DNA from 2 places in the Rhodoferax sp. LS1P39 genome. Region 2 is predicted to be linked to the other one. Evidence: predicted binding sites of a transcription regulator. Region 2 holds the regulator's gene; the other holds the start of a gene.
The links. Region 2 encodes FNR, which switches genes on or off when oxygen is low (the NO sensors DNR and NnrR bind a similar motif). Its sites were predicted from a motif close to TTGATNNNNATCAA; they were not measured.

Region 1: AC097O_RS08105 (MBL fold metallo-hydrolase RNA specificity domain-containing protein) is a predicted target of FNR. The motif match lies at 1,747-1,760, and genes of this name have one in related genera.

The regions. Positions count from the first base shown of each region.
Region 1 is NZ_JBWMAV010000003.1:242,252-248,967, reverse strand. Features, by position in the region: gene AC097O_RS08110 (VOC family protein) at 1-280, shown strand, start outside; gene AC097O_RS08105 (MBL fold metallo-hydrolase RNA specificity domain-containing protein) at 290-1,696, opposite strand; gene AC097O_RS08100 (beta-propeller fold lactonase family protein) at 1,853-2,824, opposite strand; gene AC097O_RS08095 (substrate-binding periplasmic protein) at 2,939-3,826, opposite strand; gene pedF (cytochrome c-550 PedF) at 3,869-4,357, opposite strand; gene AC097O_RS08085 (sigma-54-dependent Fis family transcriptional regulator) at 4,645-6,684, shown strand.
Region 2 is NZ_JBWMAV010000013.1:114,306-121,021, forward strand. Features, by position in the region: gene ccoG (cytochrome c oxidase accessory protein CcoG) at 1-911, shown strand, start outside; gene AC097O_RS18760 (FixH family protein) at 923-1,180, shown strand; gene AC097O_RS18765 (hypothetical protein) at 1,193-1,444, shown strand; gene fnr (fumarate/nitrate reduction transcriptional regulator Fnr) at 1,422-2,141, opposite strand; gene hemN (oxygen-independent coproporphyrinogen III oxidase) at 2,268-3,656, shown strand; gene AC097O_RS18780 (sulfite exporter TauE/SafE family protein) at 3,821-4,498, shown strand; gene AC097O_RS18785 (creatininase family protein) at 4,509-5,327, shown strand; gene AC097O_RS18790 (LysE/ArgO family amino acid transporter) at 5,431-6,063, opposite strand; gene AC097O_RS18795 (HTH-type transcriptional regulator ArgP) at 6,162-6,716, shown strand, end outside.

The DNA.
Region 1 (6,716 bases), on a different contig from region 2:
GCCGTTTGCGCCGCTCTACCTGAACGATGGGCTGACGCTGGACTTCATCGACACCGACGAAGCATTCCCCATCTACCACTTCTGCTTTCGCGTCACCGAGGCTGATTTCGACACCATCCTGGCGCGCATCCAGGCCAAGGGCCTGGCCTACCGCAGCACGGTGCGCGGCAGCATGGACATGCAGGTCAACCACCAGTTTGGGGGTCGCAACGTGTACTGGAACCAGCCCGACGGGCACCAGTGGGAGATGCTGACCGCCAGCTACGCGCGCCAGCCATAGAACGCGTTTTTAGAGCTCTATTTGCGTGCCCGGTGCCGGTGCCTCCGTGGTCCAGCCCCGGGTGGTGGCGATGAGGTCGGCAAATCCGCGGGCCGTCTTGGCCTCGCCATGGACCACGAAAGTGCGCCGGGGTGGGCGCTTGAAGCCGCGCAGCCAGCCCAGCAGGGCCGCCTGGTCGGCATGGGCCGACAGCCCGCCGATGGTGTGGATCTGCGCCCGCACCACATGCTCCTCACCGAAGATGCGCACCCGCTTGATGCCGTCCACCAGCTTGCGGCCCAGCGTGCCCGCGGCCTGGAAGCCGATGATGACGATGGCGCATTCGGGCCGCCCGAGGTTGTGGCTCAGGTGGTGTTTGATGCGGCCTGCATCGCACATGCCGCTGGCCGAAATGATGACGGCCCCAGAGCGTATCTGGTTCAGCGCCACCGACTCTTCCACGGTAGGGGTGAAGTGCAGGTCTATCCATTGGCGCAAGGTGTCGTGGGGCAGCAGGTAGGCGCGGGTTTCGTCGTCCAGCAGCTCCTTGTGCCGCCAGGTGATTTCGGTGGCCTTGGTGGCCATGGGGGAATCGACGTACACGGTCAGCCGGGGCAGTCGGCCTTGTCGGCACAGGTCGGCCAGCAGCCACAGCACTTCCTGGGTGCGCCCCAGGGCGAAGGCCGGAATGATGATGTTGCCCTTGCGTCGGTCGACGGTGCCCTCGATGACCTCCACCAGCTCGTCCACCGTGTCGTGCATCTGCCGGTGCAGGCGGTCGCCGTAGGTGGACTCGACCACCAAGACGTCGGCGCTGGCGATGGGCGTGGCATCGCGCACGATGGGCCGACCCGGCTGCCCCAGGTCGCCCGAGAAAACCAGCTTGGTGGTTTTCTTGCCTCCGCCTTCGGTCACCCAGACTTCCAGGCTGGCCGATCCCAGAATGTGGCCGGCATCGCGAAAGCGGCAGCGCAGGCTGGAACACGGCCGGATGTCTTTGTCGTAGTCCACAGCTTCCAGCTGCTCCAGACAGGCCTGCGCCTGCGCCACGGTGTACAGCGGCGCGGGTGCGCCGGCCCGCTTGCGCTGCCGGTGGTTCTTGCGCTGTGCTCGCGCCCAGTCGGTTTCCTGGATATGCGCGCTGTCGAGCAGCATCACCGACAGCAAATCTGCGGTGGCGGCGGTGGTGACGATGGGCCCCCGGAAGCCCAGCGCGCACAGCCGGGGCAGCAGCCCGCTGTGGTCGATGTGGGCATGGGTGAGCAGCACAAAGTCAATCTGGCGCGGGTCGAAAGTCCAGGCCTGGAGGTTGCGCGCGCGGGCTTCGCTGCCGCCCTGGAACATGCCGCAGTCGACCAGAAAACGCAGCGTGTCGGTCTCCACCAGAAAGCAGGAACCGGTGACTTCTTGCGCGGCACCGATGAATGTGAGCTTCATACGCGTCTCCTAGAGTGGCACCCAGTATGGACCCACCCTCGGCAGCCGACTTGACCTTGGTCAAACAAGCTAACGCTATGTAAAACGTAGCTTCTCACGCTGATGGAATAAGCACGAGAAGCCTATTTTTTATAAATCTCCGGGCCCGCCCCGCCCTCAATTCGCCAGGATGGTGTGCGGCACCCGCCCCACCGCCACCGTCTTCAGGGCCTTGCCGTTCTCGGTGTTGATGATGGTCATGTCGTCCGACAGGCCGTTGGCCACATACAGGCGCGCGTTGTCCTTGCTCAAGGCCACGCCCCAGGCCCGCTTGCCCACCAGCACCACACGGCGCACGGTGCGGGTGGCCACATCCACCTCGGCCACGTGGTTGGCGCGCCCCAGGGCCACCCACGCGGTTTTGCCATCGGCCGTCATCAGCAGGCCGACGGGGGTGATGTCGGCTGCGCGCATGCCTGGTATCGCAAAGGACAAGGTCTGTTTGACCTTCATGGCGCGCGTATCGATGATGCTGACGCTGGCTCCCAGCTCGTTGGTCACCCACAGCTCGCTGCCATCGGGATTCAGCGCAAAGCGCCGGGGCCGCATGCCCACCTTCACCTGGCCTGCAATCTTGCGCGTGGCCACGTCGATGGCGTAGACGGTGTTGGCCCCTTCCGAGGTGACGTAGACAAACTTGCCGTCGGCAGACGCCAGCACGCCCTCGGGCTCGGTGCCGGTCTTGACGGTGAACAGCGGCTTCTTGCTGGCCGTGTCGTAGGCGGCCATCAGGTTGTCGTCTTCGATGGAAACGTAGGCTGTTTTGCCGTCGGGCGACAGGGAGAATATTTCCGGGCTATCGCCCGTGGGGATGGTGTCGATCTGCTTGCCCGCCTGCACATCGACCACGCCGATCTGGTTGCTGTCGCCACACACCACCATGATCAGCAGCCCGCCCTGCGCCCAGGCCATGTGCCGGGGCCGCAGGCAGGTGCCGATGGTGCGCATGGGCTTGCCCTCCGGGTCCATTTGCAGGATCTGGTTGTCTTTTTCGCTGCTGACAAAAATATCGGCGGCGGCCTGCAGGCTCAGGCTGGACAGGCAGGCCGCCAGGCACAGGGACCAGCCGGTTTTCAATAGTGTTTTCATTTGCTCATCTCCATATCTTTTTTTTCTAGAAAGCCCGGTTGTCACTTTTTGGCGCAGCCCGGCCAACGCCGGTGCGGTGTGCTCCAGGCTGCAACAGTGGCAGTGCAGAGGTGTTCAGGGTGCCGCCAGGGTCAGGCCGCGCGACTGGAACAGTGCCAGCAGTTCACCCTGTTTGCGCAGCGCATCCAGCGCCTCGTCCAGCGCCACGGCCAGCTCTTTGTTGCCCGCCTTGACGGCCATGCCCAGCGGCCAGCCGTTGGGGGGAATACCCGGCAGCACCAGCTTGGAGAAAGCCCAGTCCTGCCGCTCCCGTTTGGCAGCAAAAATGGCGGCCTCGGCCTGCGCCAGCGACACAAATGCCACGTCTGATTGCTGCTCCAGCACCGCCTGCGCCGCGACCAGCCCGGTCTTGTAGAGCGATGCCTGCTTGCGCAGCAAGCCGCCCTTGTAGCCCATCAGGGCGCTGGCGGCACCACTGCCCTGCTCCACCGCGATCTTCTGGCCGACCAGGTCTTCCGGGTTGTACACCTGGGGCAGCCGCTGGGGGTTGTGCAGCACCACCAGGTGTTCGCGCGCATAGGGTCCGAAGATGAAGGCCTGCCGGTTCTCTGACATGAAGTGTTTGTCCACCGGCACATGCAGCATCACATCGGCCGGGCCGTAGCCCAGGTAGTGGCCGCGCCAGACCATGTTGCGCAGGTCGTCGTTCATGTTTTCGCCGGAGTCGAAAGGCAGCAGCGCGGCGTTGAGCTGCATCTGCCGGGCCAGGGCCTGGGCCAGGCCCACGTCCAGCCCGGACATGCCCGAGGCGGCTCCGTCGGAGTAGGGCGCGTTGTCTTTGTAGAGGGCGACCTTCAAGCTGCCACGGGCCCTGATTTTCTCCATGGCCGTGGGTTCCTGCGACCAGGCCTGGGGCGCAGCCCCCAGCAGCAGGGGCAGGGTACACAGCATTTTTCTTCGCGACAGCAGAGGGCCGGGTGCGAGCGTGGGCAGATGTGTCAAGGGTGTCTCCGGTTGTTTTATCGATCTGCAGATGCGCCGGTGTCAGGGCTCGCGGCGGGTTTCCAGATAGGTCTTGATGGCCCAGATGGCTTCCTGCGTCAGGATGCCCTCGAACGGCGGCATGTAGACCCGCCCGTCGCGGGTGCGGCCCCGGCGAACCGTGGAGACATAGAAGTCGTCCATCTCCTTGAAACAGGCTTGCTTCTTGGCCGCATCGGCCAGGCCCATGCAGTCCGCATCGATCTTGCGCAGGTCGGGCGAGATGCCCCCGGAGATGGCCTCCAGTCCGTGGCAGCGCGCACAGTTCTGGTTGTAGGCGGAAGAGCCAATGCGCAGCGCCTCTTTGTGGCCGTCGCCGGTGGAGTACGGGTTGCTTTCCCGCCATTGGCTACCCAGTTGCGGCAGAGTGCTGGTATCGACCGATTGCGGCACTACGTCACCGTGCGCCATGGCCGGCACACTCCCCAATGACAAGCACAGGGCCAGGCTGGCGGCCGCCCAGGTTCCACCACGTTGCAGGAAAGATTTCATTTGCTGTTTGCCTCGATATTGTGTTGACGATGGTGTGCCAGTCAGCAAATACCGCGCCAGTGCCAAGCGGGCCCTATTTGCGGCATCTGTGCCAATTTGCAGCACCGCGGTGTTCTGTGGCTGGCGGGCATCTTGCGTTGCTATGGGCGCTGTAACAAAACGGAGCAAAATACATGGCTGACAACCCCCACAGCGGCGCCGCCGATGCCAGGTTCACGGTGATATGCAACACAGATTGCCCCGAGAACGACAACTGGCGTTGGCAAGAAGAGCCACCCGGAGACAACATGATCGAAAAAAGTTTTTCAGCGGAACCCGATGCCGCAGGCGGTGTCCATGGGGACAGCCCGCCGTATTCCGAGTTGATCGGTTCGTCCCGGCAGCGCTCACGAGACTATGGCCTGGAAGAGCATGACCGCCCCGATCTTTCGCGGGCGGCACGCGGCCTGATGAACCAGGCGCTGGAAGAGAACCGCTTTCTCTACCAGCATGCGGCACCGGTGATGGAAACGCTCTACGAGCAAATCGCCAACACCCACAGCATGGTGCTGCTCACCGCGCGCAGCGGCATGATTCTGCATTCGCTGGGCGATGCAGACTTTCTGGAAAAAGCCTCGCAAATCGCCTTGCAGCCGGGCGTGGACTGGTCTGAAAAAGGCAAGGGCACCAATGCCATCGGCACCGCACTGGCCGAGGAAAAACCCATCGTGGTCCACGGCAGCCAGCACTATCTGGAGGCCAACCGTTTCCTGACCTGCTCGTGCACACCGATATTCGATCCCTACGGCAAAGTGATTGGTGCACTCGACGTGACCGGCGACCACCGCAGCTACCACCAGCACACCATGGCTCTGGCGCGCATGTCCGCGCAGATGATCGAGAACCACATGTTCGCGGATGTGTTCCACACCGAGATCATGGTGCGTTTCCATACCCGTGCCGAGTTCCTGGGCACGCTGATGGAAGGCATTGCGGTGTTTGCACCGGACGGGCGTTTCATCACCGCCAACCGCAGCGCGCAGTTCCAGTTTGGTATGTCCAGCGGGGCCCTGGCGGCGCACACTTTCTACTCGCTGTTTCGCATCTCCACCTCGCAGTTCCACGACCGCGTGCGCACCGCCAAAGGCAATGTGATTTCGCTGTGCCTGCACAACGGGGTGACCATCTGCTGCCGCGCAGAACACAAGGCATCTCGGGCGTTTGAAACCGTCAATTTCTCGGGTGCAGACATCGTGCGTTCCGATGCCGCGCCCAAAGCGGATAGCAAGACGTCCAACAGCGATTTGCGGGCGCAGCAAAAGGCTTCGCTGTCCAGCCTGCGCTACCTGGACACGGGCGACACGCAGATTGCAGCGGTGATCGAGAAGCTGCAGCTGGTGCGCGGGCGCGACATCCCGATCATGATTCTGGGCGAAACCGGCACCGGCAAGGACCTGCTGGCCCAGGCCATCCACAACGACTCGCCCCGGGCCAACCACCACTTTGTGTCGGTCAACTGCGCCTCGATTCCCGAGACCCTGATCGAGTCCGAACTGTTTGGCTACGAAGAAGGCGCGTTCACCGGGGCCAAGCGCAAGGGTGCCATCGGCAAGGTGCAGTTTGCCCATGAAGGCACCTTGTTCCTGGATGAAATTGGCGATATGCCCAAGCACCTCCAGGCCCGGCTGCTGCGGGTGCTGCAAGAGCGCAAAGTCAGCCCCCTGGGTGCAGGCAAAGAGGTGGAGGTGGACGTGGCCGTCATCTGCGCCACCAATAAGAACCTCAAGGAAATGATTGCCCGCGGTGAGTTCCGCGAAGACCTGTACTACCGCCTCAACGGCCTGGTGGTGCGCTTACCGGCCTTGCGCGAACGGCAAGACCTGGAGGTGGTGGCGCGCAAAATTCTGGCCAGCGTGAGCCAGGCTCCGGTACCCATGGGCATCTCCAAGGAAGTGATGTCCATGCTGCGCCAGTACGCCTGGCCGGGCAACTTCCGCCAGCTGTTCAACGTGCTGCGCACGGCGGTGGTCATGGCGGGCGACTCGGAGGAGCTGCTGGTGGGCCACCTGCCCGAGGAGTTTCTGGACGAGTTGAACTACGTGGGTTCTCGACCGACCGAAGCGGCGCAGCCCCCCGTCGAGATCCGGGTGGAAACCCCGGCGGGCTCGGTGCCCACACCCGCCCCGGCCCGGGAGAACCACAACCTGGAGAGCGTGGCGCTGGAAGCCATGGCCCAGGCACTGCGCTCGACCCGGGGCAATGTGTCGGTGGCGGCCAAATTGCTGGGTGTGTCTCGCAACACGATCTACCGCAAGAAAGCGCTCTTGCCGGACGACATCTGGGATTGACGTGAAGTAACTTCCATGGCTCGGTGTGCTCT
Region 2 (6,716 bases):
TTGTGTCGTACTTCACCCCCACCCAGGAGCTGCTGCAGGAGTCGCTGGACCTGAGCTTTGGCTCGTGGGAGGTGTTTTGGGGCCTGTTTTACAGCGCCGCCACCTATGGCAACGCGGGCTTCATGCGCGAGCAGGTGTGCAAGTACATGTGCCCCTATGCCCGCTTCCAGAGCGCCATGTTCGACAAGGACACGCTCATCGTCAGCTACGACACGGGCCGGGGCGAGCCGCGCGGTGCCCGCTCCCGCAAGGCCAATAATGATGCATTGGCGGTGCTGGGCCTGGGCTCGTGCGTGGACTGCACCCTGTGCGTGCAGGTCTGCCCCACCGGCATCGACATCCGCCAGGGCCTGCAGTACGAATGCATCAACTGCGCCGCCTGTGTGGACGTGTGCGATGGCGTGATGGACAAAATGGGCTACGCCCGGGGCCTGATCCGCTTTGCCACCCAGAACGGCATGGCCGGGGGCTGGAACGCCCGCCAGATCCTGCGCCGGGTGCTGCGGCCCCGGGTGCTGATCTACACCGCGCTGCTGTGGACCATTGCGGCCGCGCTGCTGGCCACGCTGCTGCTGCGCACCCCGCTGAAGGTGGACGTGGTGCGCGACCGCGCCGCCTTGTCGCGCATCGTGGGCGGGGGCCAGCTGGAAAACGTCTACCGGCTGCAGGTGATGAACGCTACCGAGCTGCCCCAGCGCTACACCTTGTCGGCCCACGGGCTGGCCGGGCTGGTGGTGGCATCGGAGACCGAGGTGGAGGTGGGTGCCGTGGCGTCGCGCTGGGTGGCGGTGCGCCTGCACATCCCCTACGGCTCGGCCACGCCCGGCTCGCACCCGGTGGTGTTCGACATCGCCAGTGCCGACGGCAAGCACCGCATATCCGAAAAATCCACGTTCATCGTGCCCCGATAAGGAGAGAAGCCATGTCTGACAACACCCCTAAACCCTGGTGGAAATACGGCCATGTCTGGCTGGTGATCTCCGGCCCGCTGGTGGTGGTGGTGGCCGGGGTGGTCACCGCCTGGATCGCATTCACCCAGCAAGACCCGGTGCTGGCCCAGGACTACTACCGCCAGGGCTTGAACATCAACCAGACCCTGGCCACCCAGGGCTCGCTGGCCCCCGCCATCCAGGGGCGCAACCACGCCGCCACGCCGCCTGGCGCGGTGCGGCCCAAATAAGCGGAGCACGCAATGGCACCCCCGCGTTGGATCAGTGTGTTGTGGCCGGCTTTTTTAGGCGCCTGCCTGCTGGAGGGCCTGGTGTTTGCCGTGGTCGACCCGAACAGCCTGCAATGGCAGGGGCAGTCGCTGGAATGGTCGCGGCAAGGCGTGTACAGCCTGGCCTTTTTTACCTTCTGGGCGGTGGCAGCGGCGATCAGCAGCCTGACCCTGCTGGTCAGTCAGCCGGTGAACAATGTGCCTACTGGCAGGTCTGCAGATTGACGATGCGCTTGAGCGCGTCGGTGTCCAGGATGCGGATGTGGCGCTGCTTGACTTCGACAATGCCGTCCTCGGAGAACTTCGAGAACGTGCGGCTCACTGTTTCCAGCTTCAGGCCCAGGTAGCTGCCGATTTCTTCGCGCGTCATGCGCAGCACCAGCTCCAGCGGCGAGAAGCCGCGTGCGTGCAGGCGCTGCACCAGGTTCAGCAAAAAGGCCGCCAGCCGCTCCTCGGCCCGCATGCTGCCCAGCAGCAGCATCACGCCGTGCTCGCGCACGATTTCGCGGCTCATGATCTTGTGCACATGGCGCTGCAGGGCGTTGACCTCGCGCGACAGCTCTTCGATGCGCTCAAACGGCATCTCGCACACCTCGGCATCCTCCAGCGCCACTGCATCGCAGGTGTGCTGGTCGTTGACGATGCCGTCCAAGCCGATGATCTCGCCCGCCATCTGGAAGCCGGTGACCTGGTCGCGCCCGTCCTCGGTGGTGACCGAGGTCTTGAAAAACCCGGTGCGGATGGCATACAGCGCGGTAAATGTCTCGCCGTTGCGGAACAGCGTAGCCCCGCGTTTGACCTTGCGGCGCACGGCCACCAGGCCGTCGATGCGGTCCAGCTCGTCCTGGTTCAGGCCGAGCGGCATGCACAGCTCACGCAGATTGCAGTTCGAGCAGGCGACTTTGATGGCGATAGGTGTCATGCACGTAGTATGGACTTTTTGTGTGGCCTTATTCTCAACACATCGATCTGCAGGGGTGTTGATCCAGGTCAAGGGAGGCCCGGACCCTTCGCGGCACATTGCAGGGATGCAACAAAAGCGCTCGCCATGACCCATGTATTACCCCGCGTCCCCACCGAACTTCTGCAGCGTTTTGACGTGCCGGGGCCGCGCTACACCTCCTACCCCACCGCCGACCGCTTCGTGGAAGCCTTCACCGGCGAGGACTACGCCCGCGCCCTGCGCCTGCGCCGCAACACCGCCACCGCCCTGCCGCTGTCGCTGTACGTACACATCCCGTTTTGCGAGTCGCTGTGCTACTACTGCGCCTGCAACAAGATCATCACCAAGCGCCACGCGCGCGGCGCGGCCTACCTGCAGTACCTGGAGCGCGAGATGCTCTTGCACACCGCCCAGCTGGGCACGGGCCGGGCGGTCAGCCAGCTGCACCTGGGTGGCGGCAGCCCCACGTTTTTGAGCGATGCCGAGCTGGCCCAGCTCATGGCCCTGTTGCGCCGCCACTTCAGCCTGGCCCCCGGCGGTGAATACGCCATCGAGGTCGATCCGCGCACCGTGGATGCGACCCGGCTAGCCGCCCTGGCCGCCCTGGGCTTCAACCGCCTGAGCTTTGGCGTGCAGGACTTCGATGCCGACGTACAAAAGGCCGTGCACCGCGTGCAACCCGCGCAGCAGGTGTTCGACCTGGTGGCCGAAGCCCGCCGCCTAGGCTTTGAGTCCATCAACACCGACCTGATCTACGGCCTGCCGCGCCAAACGCCCACCTCGTTCGCCCACACGCTGGAACAGATCGTGGCGCTGCGCCCCGACCGCATCGCGCTGTACGCTTACGCCCATTTGCCCGAGCGCTTCAAGCCCCAGCGCCGCATCCTGAACGCCGAGCTGCCCACCGGTGCGGCCAAGCTGGCCATGCTGTCGCAGGCGCTGGACGCACTCATGGGCGCGGGCTACGTCTACGTGGGCATGGACCATTTCGCCCTGCCCAACGACGCGCTGGCCGTGGCCAAGCGCCAGGGGCGGCTGCACCGCAATTTCCAGGGTTACAGCACCCAGCCCGACTGCGACCTGATCGGCCTGGGCGTGTCGGCCATTGGCCGCATCGGTGCCACCTACAGCCAGAACGCCAAGACCCTGGAGGCCTACTGCGACATGATCGACCAGGGCCAGCTGCCGGTGGTGCGCGGCCTGGCCCTGGGCCGCGACGACGTGGTGCGCCGGGCCATCATCATGGCCATCATGTGCCAGGGCATGGTGCAGTTTGAATCCATCGAACTGGCCTACCTGGTGGACTTCAAAACCACCTTTGCCGCCGAGCTGCAGGCCCTGCAGCCCCTGGTGCAAGCGGGCATGGCCACGGTGGATGCAGGCAGCATCCAGGTCACCGCCACCGGCTGGTTCTTTGTGCGCGCCGTGGCCATGGTGTTCGACCGCTACCTGCAAGCCGACCAGAACCGCGCCCGGTTTTCCCGGATCATCTAATGCCCACACGCGCTGCCCCCACCCCACCCCAACCCTCCCCCGGCGGGGGAGGGGGCCATACATGTTCACCCTCCCCCTCCGGGGGAGGGCCGGGGTGGGGGCCAGATGTCCTGCCTGACTCCCTCTCCCCGTCGGGGAGAGGGTTGGGGTGAGGGCTTGACCCCATGCTCACAAACCTAGCCTGGACCGCCCTGCTCATGGGCCTTGCTGGTGGCCCGCACTGCGCAGGCATGTGCGGCGCGGCCTGCGCGGGCGTGGTACGCGTGGCCGGGGCCCGCCAAGGCATGTTGCAACTGCAGGCCGGGCGCTTGCTGGGCTACACGTTGGCGGGGGCATTGGCCGCCGCTGCCGTGCAGAACCTGGCTTGGCTGGTAGACCAATCTGCCGCGCTGCGCCCGGTGTGGACGCTGTTCCACGTGGCCGTACTGGTCTGGGGCGGCACGCTCTTGGTGCTGGCGCGACAACCCCTGTGGGTGGATGGCATGGGCCGCAACCTCTGGGCCAGCCTGCGCCCTCGGGTGGCGGGCCGGTCGTGGATCATGGTGGCCGGTGCCGCCTGGGCACTCATGCCCTGTGGCCTGCTGTACTCCGCCCTGCTGGTGGCCTCGCTCAGCGGCGGCCCGCTGGAGGGCGCGCTGTGCATGGCCTTGTTCGCGGTGGGCAGCAGCATCACCCTGGTGGCCGGGCCCTGGCTGTGGGTGCGCCTGCAGGCCTGGCGCAGCCCCCAGCGTAAGGAATGGGGCATGCGGGCGGCGGGTGCGGCGCTGGCGGGTGTGGCCGTATGGGCCTTGGTGCACGACATGGACCCGCAGGTTTTGGCGTTCTGCCAAAGCCTGTGGTGAAATTCGGCCCATGCACACTCCACCTCGCTTCTGGGCCGACCTCACCACCCGCGACTTCGCGCAGCTCGATGCGGCCCGCACCGTGGCCGTGCTGCCCGTGGCCGCCACCGAGCAGCACGGCCCGCACCTGCCGCTGAGCGTGGACACCACCCTGGTCGATGGCGTGATCGCCGCCGCGCTGCCGCTGCTGCCGGTAGATGCCTCGGTGCTGGTGCTGCCCACACAGCAAGTCGGCTTTAGCCCTGAGCATGTGCGCTTCCCCGGCACGCTCACCTTGTCGAGCGAAACCCTCATCCGCGTCTGGACCGAGCTGGGCGCTTGCGTGGCCCGCAGCGGTGTCAAAAAGCTGTTGATCTTTAATTCCCACGGCGGCCAGGTCAGCCTGATGGACATCGTGGCCCGCACCCTGCGCACCGAACACGACCTTCTGGTCTACAGCGCCAGCTGGTTCAACCTGCCGCTGATTGATGCGAACGCATTGTTCAGCCCCGAGGAGCACCGCTTCGGCATCCACGCGGGCGACACAGAAACCTCGATGATGCTGGCCCTGCGCCCCCACACCGTGCGCATGGCGCTGGCCCGCAACTTCCCATCCACCTCGCAAGACCGCGCCGCCCAGTACCCCATTTTGGGCAATGGCAAAAGCGCCAAGCTGGGCTGGCAAATGCAGGACTACAACGCCATGGGCGCAGCAGGCAACGCCGCCGCCGCCACCGCAGAGAAAGGCCAGGCCCTGGTGGATGCATCGGGCCAGCAACTGGCGCTGCTGCTGCAGGAGATAGCCGACCTGCCGCTGTCCACACTGGTGGATGGGCCGGATCTGGGATAAATCAGGATTTAGGCCTATTTTTCAGGCATTTAATCTGCCCTTACCGCCCATTCCATGGGCGGTAGCAGCTCCTATTTTTTACATCAAAAATAGGAGCGCTTGCTTACAGCAACCCGTAGGCCAGCATGCCTGCCGTGCCCCACATCATCAGCGCCACCAGCCCGTCCAGCGCGCGCCACAGGGCGGGCGACTGCAGGCGCTGCCCCAGGACCAGCGCGCTCAGCCCCAAACCCACAAACCACAGCACCGACCCGCTGGCCGCGCCCAGCCCAAAGAAGGTGTTGCCCGGCGTGCCCCAGGCCAGCGAGGCCGTGCCGATCAGCACCAGCGTCTCCACAAGAGCGTGCGGATTCAGCCAGGCCACGGCCAGCGCCGCGCCGACCGCCTGCTGGCGGCTCATGGCGGCCACCGGCTCAGCGACGGCCTGGTGCGCAGCCGACCCGGCGCGAAAGCGGCCCCAGGCCTTCCAGCCGTAGAGCAGCAAAAACACCACGCCGCCGCACACCATTACCGCCTGCACCCAGCGCGGCAGGCCGCCCAGCTGCGACAGCCCCAGCACCCCCAGCCCGATCAGCGCCACGTCCGACGCAATGCTCACCGCCACCGTCAACCCCACATGCTGGCCGCGCAGCCCCATGCGCAACACATGGGCGTTTTGCGGGCCAATGGCCACGATCAGCGACAGGCTGAGCAGCAAACCGGCGGTGAATGCGGGGGTGAGGAAAAAGCTGGACATGGCGGGCTCTCGAAAAGGAATGCCCAGAGTGTCCAAGCTTTGCGTAGCTTGTTAAAGTTAACTAAATTAAACTTGCATTGCACAAGAAATTTTTAACCATGCTCGATGCCCGTCAATTGGAAGCCCTGGCCGCCGTACTCGAACACGGCGGCTTCGGCCCCGCCGCCCAGGCGCTGAACCTCACCCTGGCCGCCATCTCCCTGCGCATCAAGGGCCTGGAGGCGGCCATGGGCCAGCGCCTGCTGGTGCGCGGCAAAACCGTGCGCGCCACGCCCGCCGGACAGGCGCTGCTGGCCCACATCAAACAACTGCGCATGATGGAGGCCGACCTGCTGGGCAATGTGCCCCGCACCAAAGGGGCGGCCAACGCCTGGCAGACCCTGGGCGTGGCCGTCAACGCCGACTCGCTGGCCAGCTGGCTGCTGCCCGGCGTGGCCGCCAGCCTGGCGCGCCACCGCCTGCTGCTGGACGTGGTGATTGACGACCAGGACCACACCCACGAGGCCCTGAAGAACGGCGACGTCGTCGGCTGCGTCAGCACCCTGGCGCAACCCATGCGCGGCTGCCTGGCCGAACCCCTGGGTGTGATGCGTTACCGCTGCGTCGCCGCGCCCGCCCTGGTGCAGCAGTGCCGCACCAAGACCGGTGCCGTG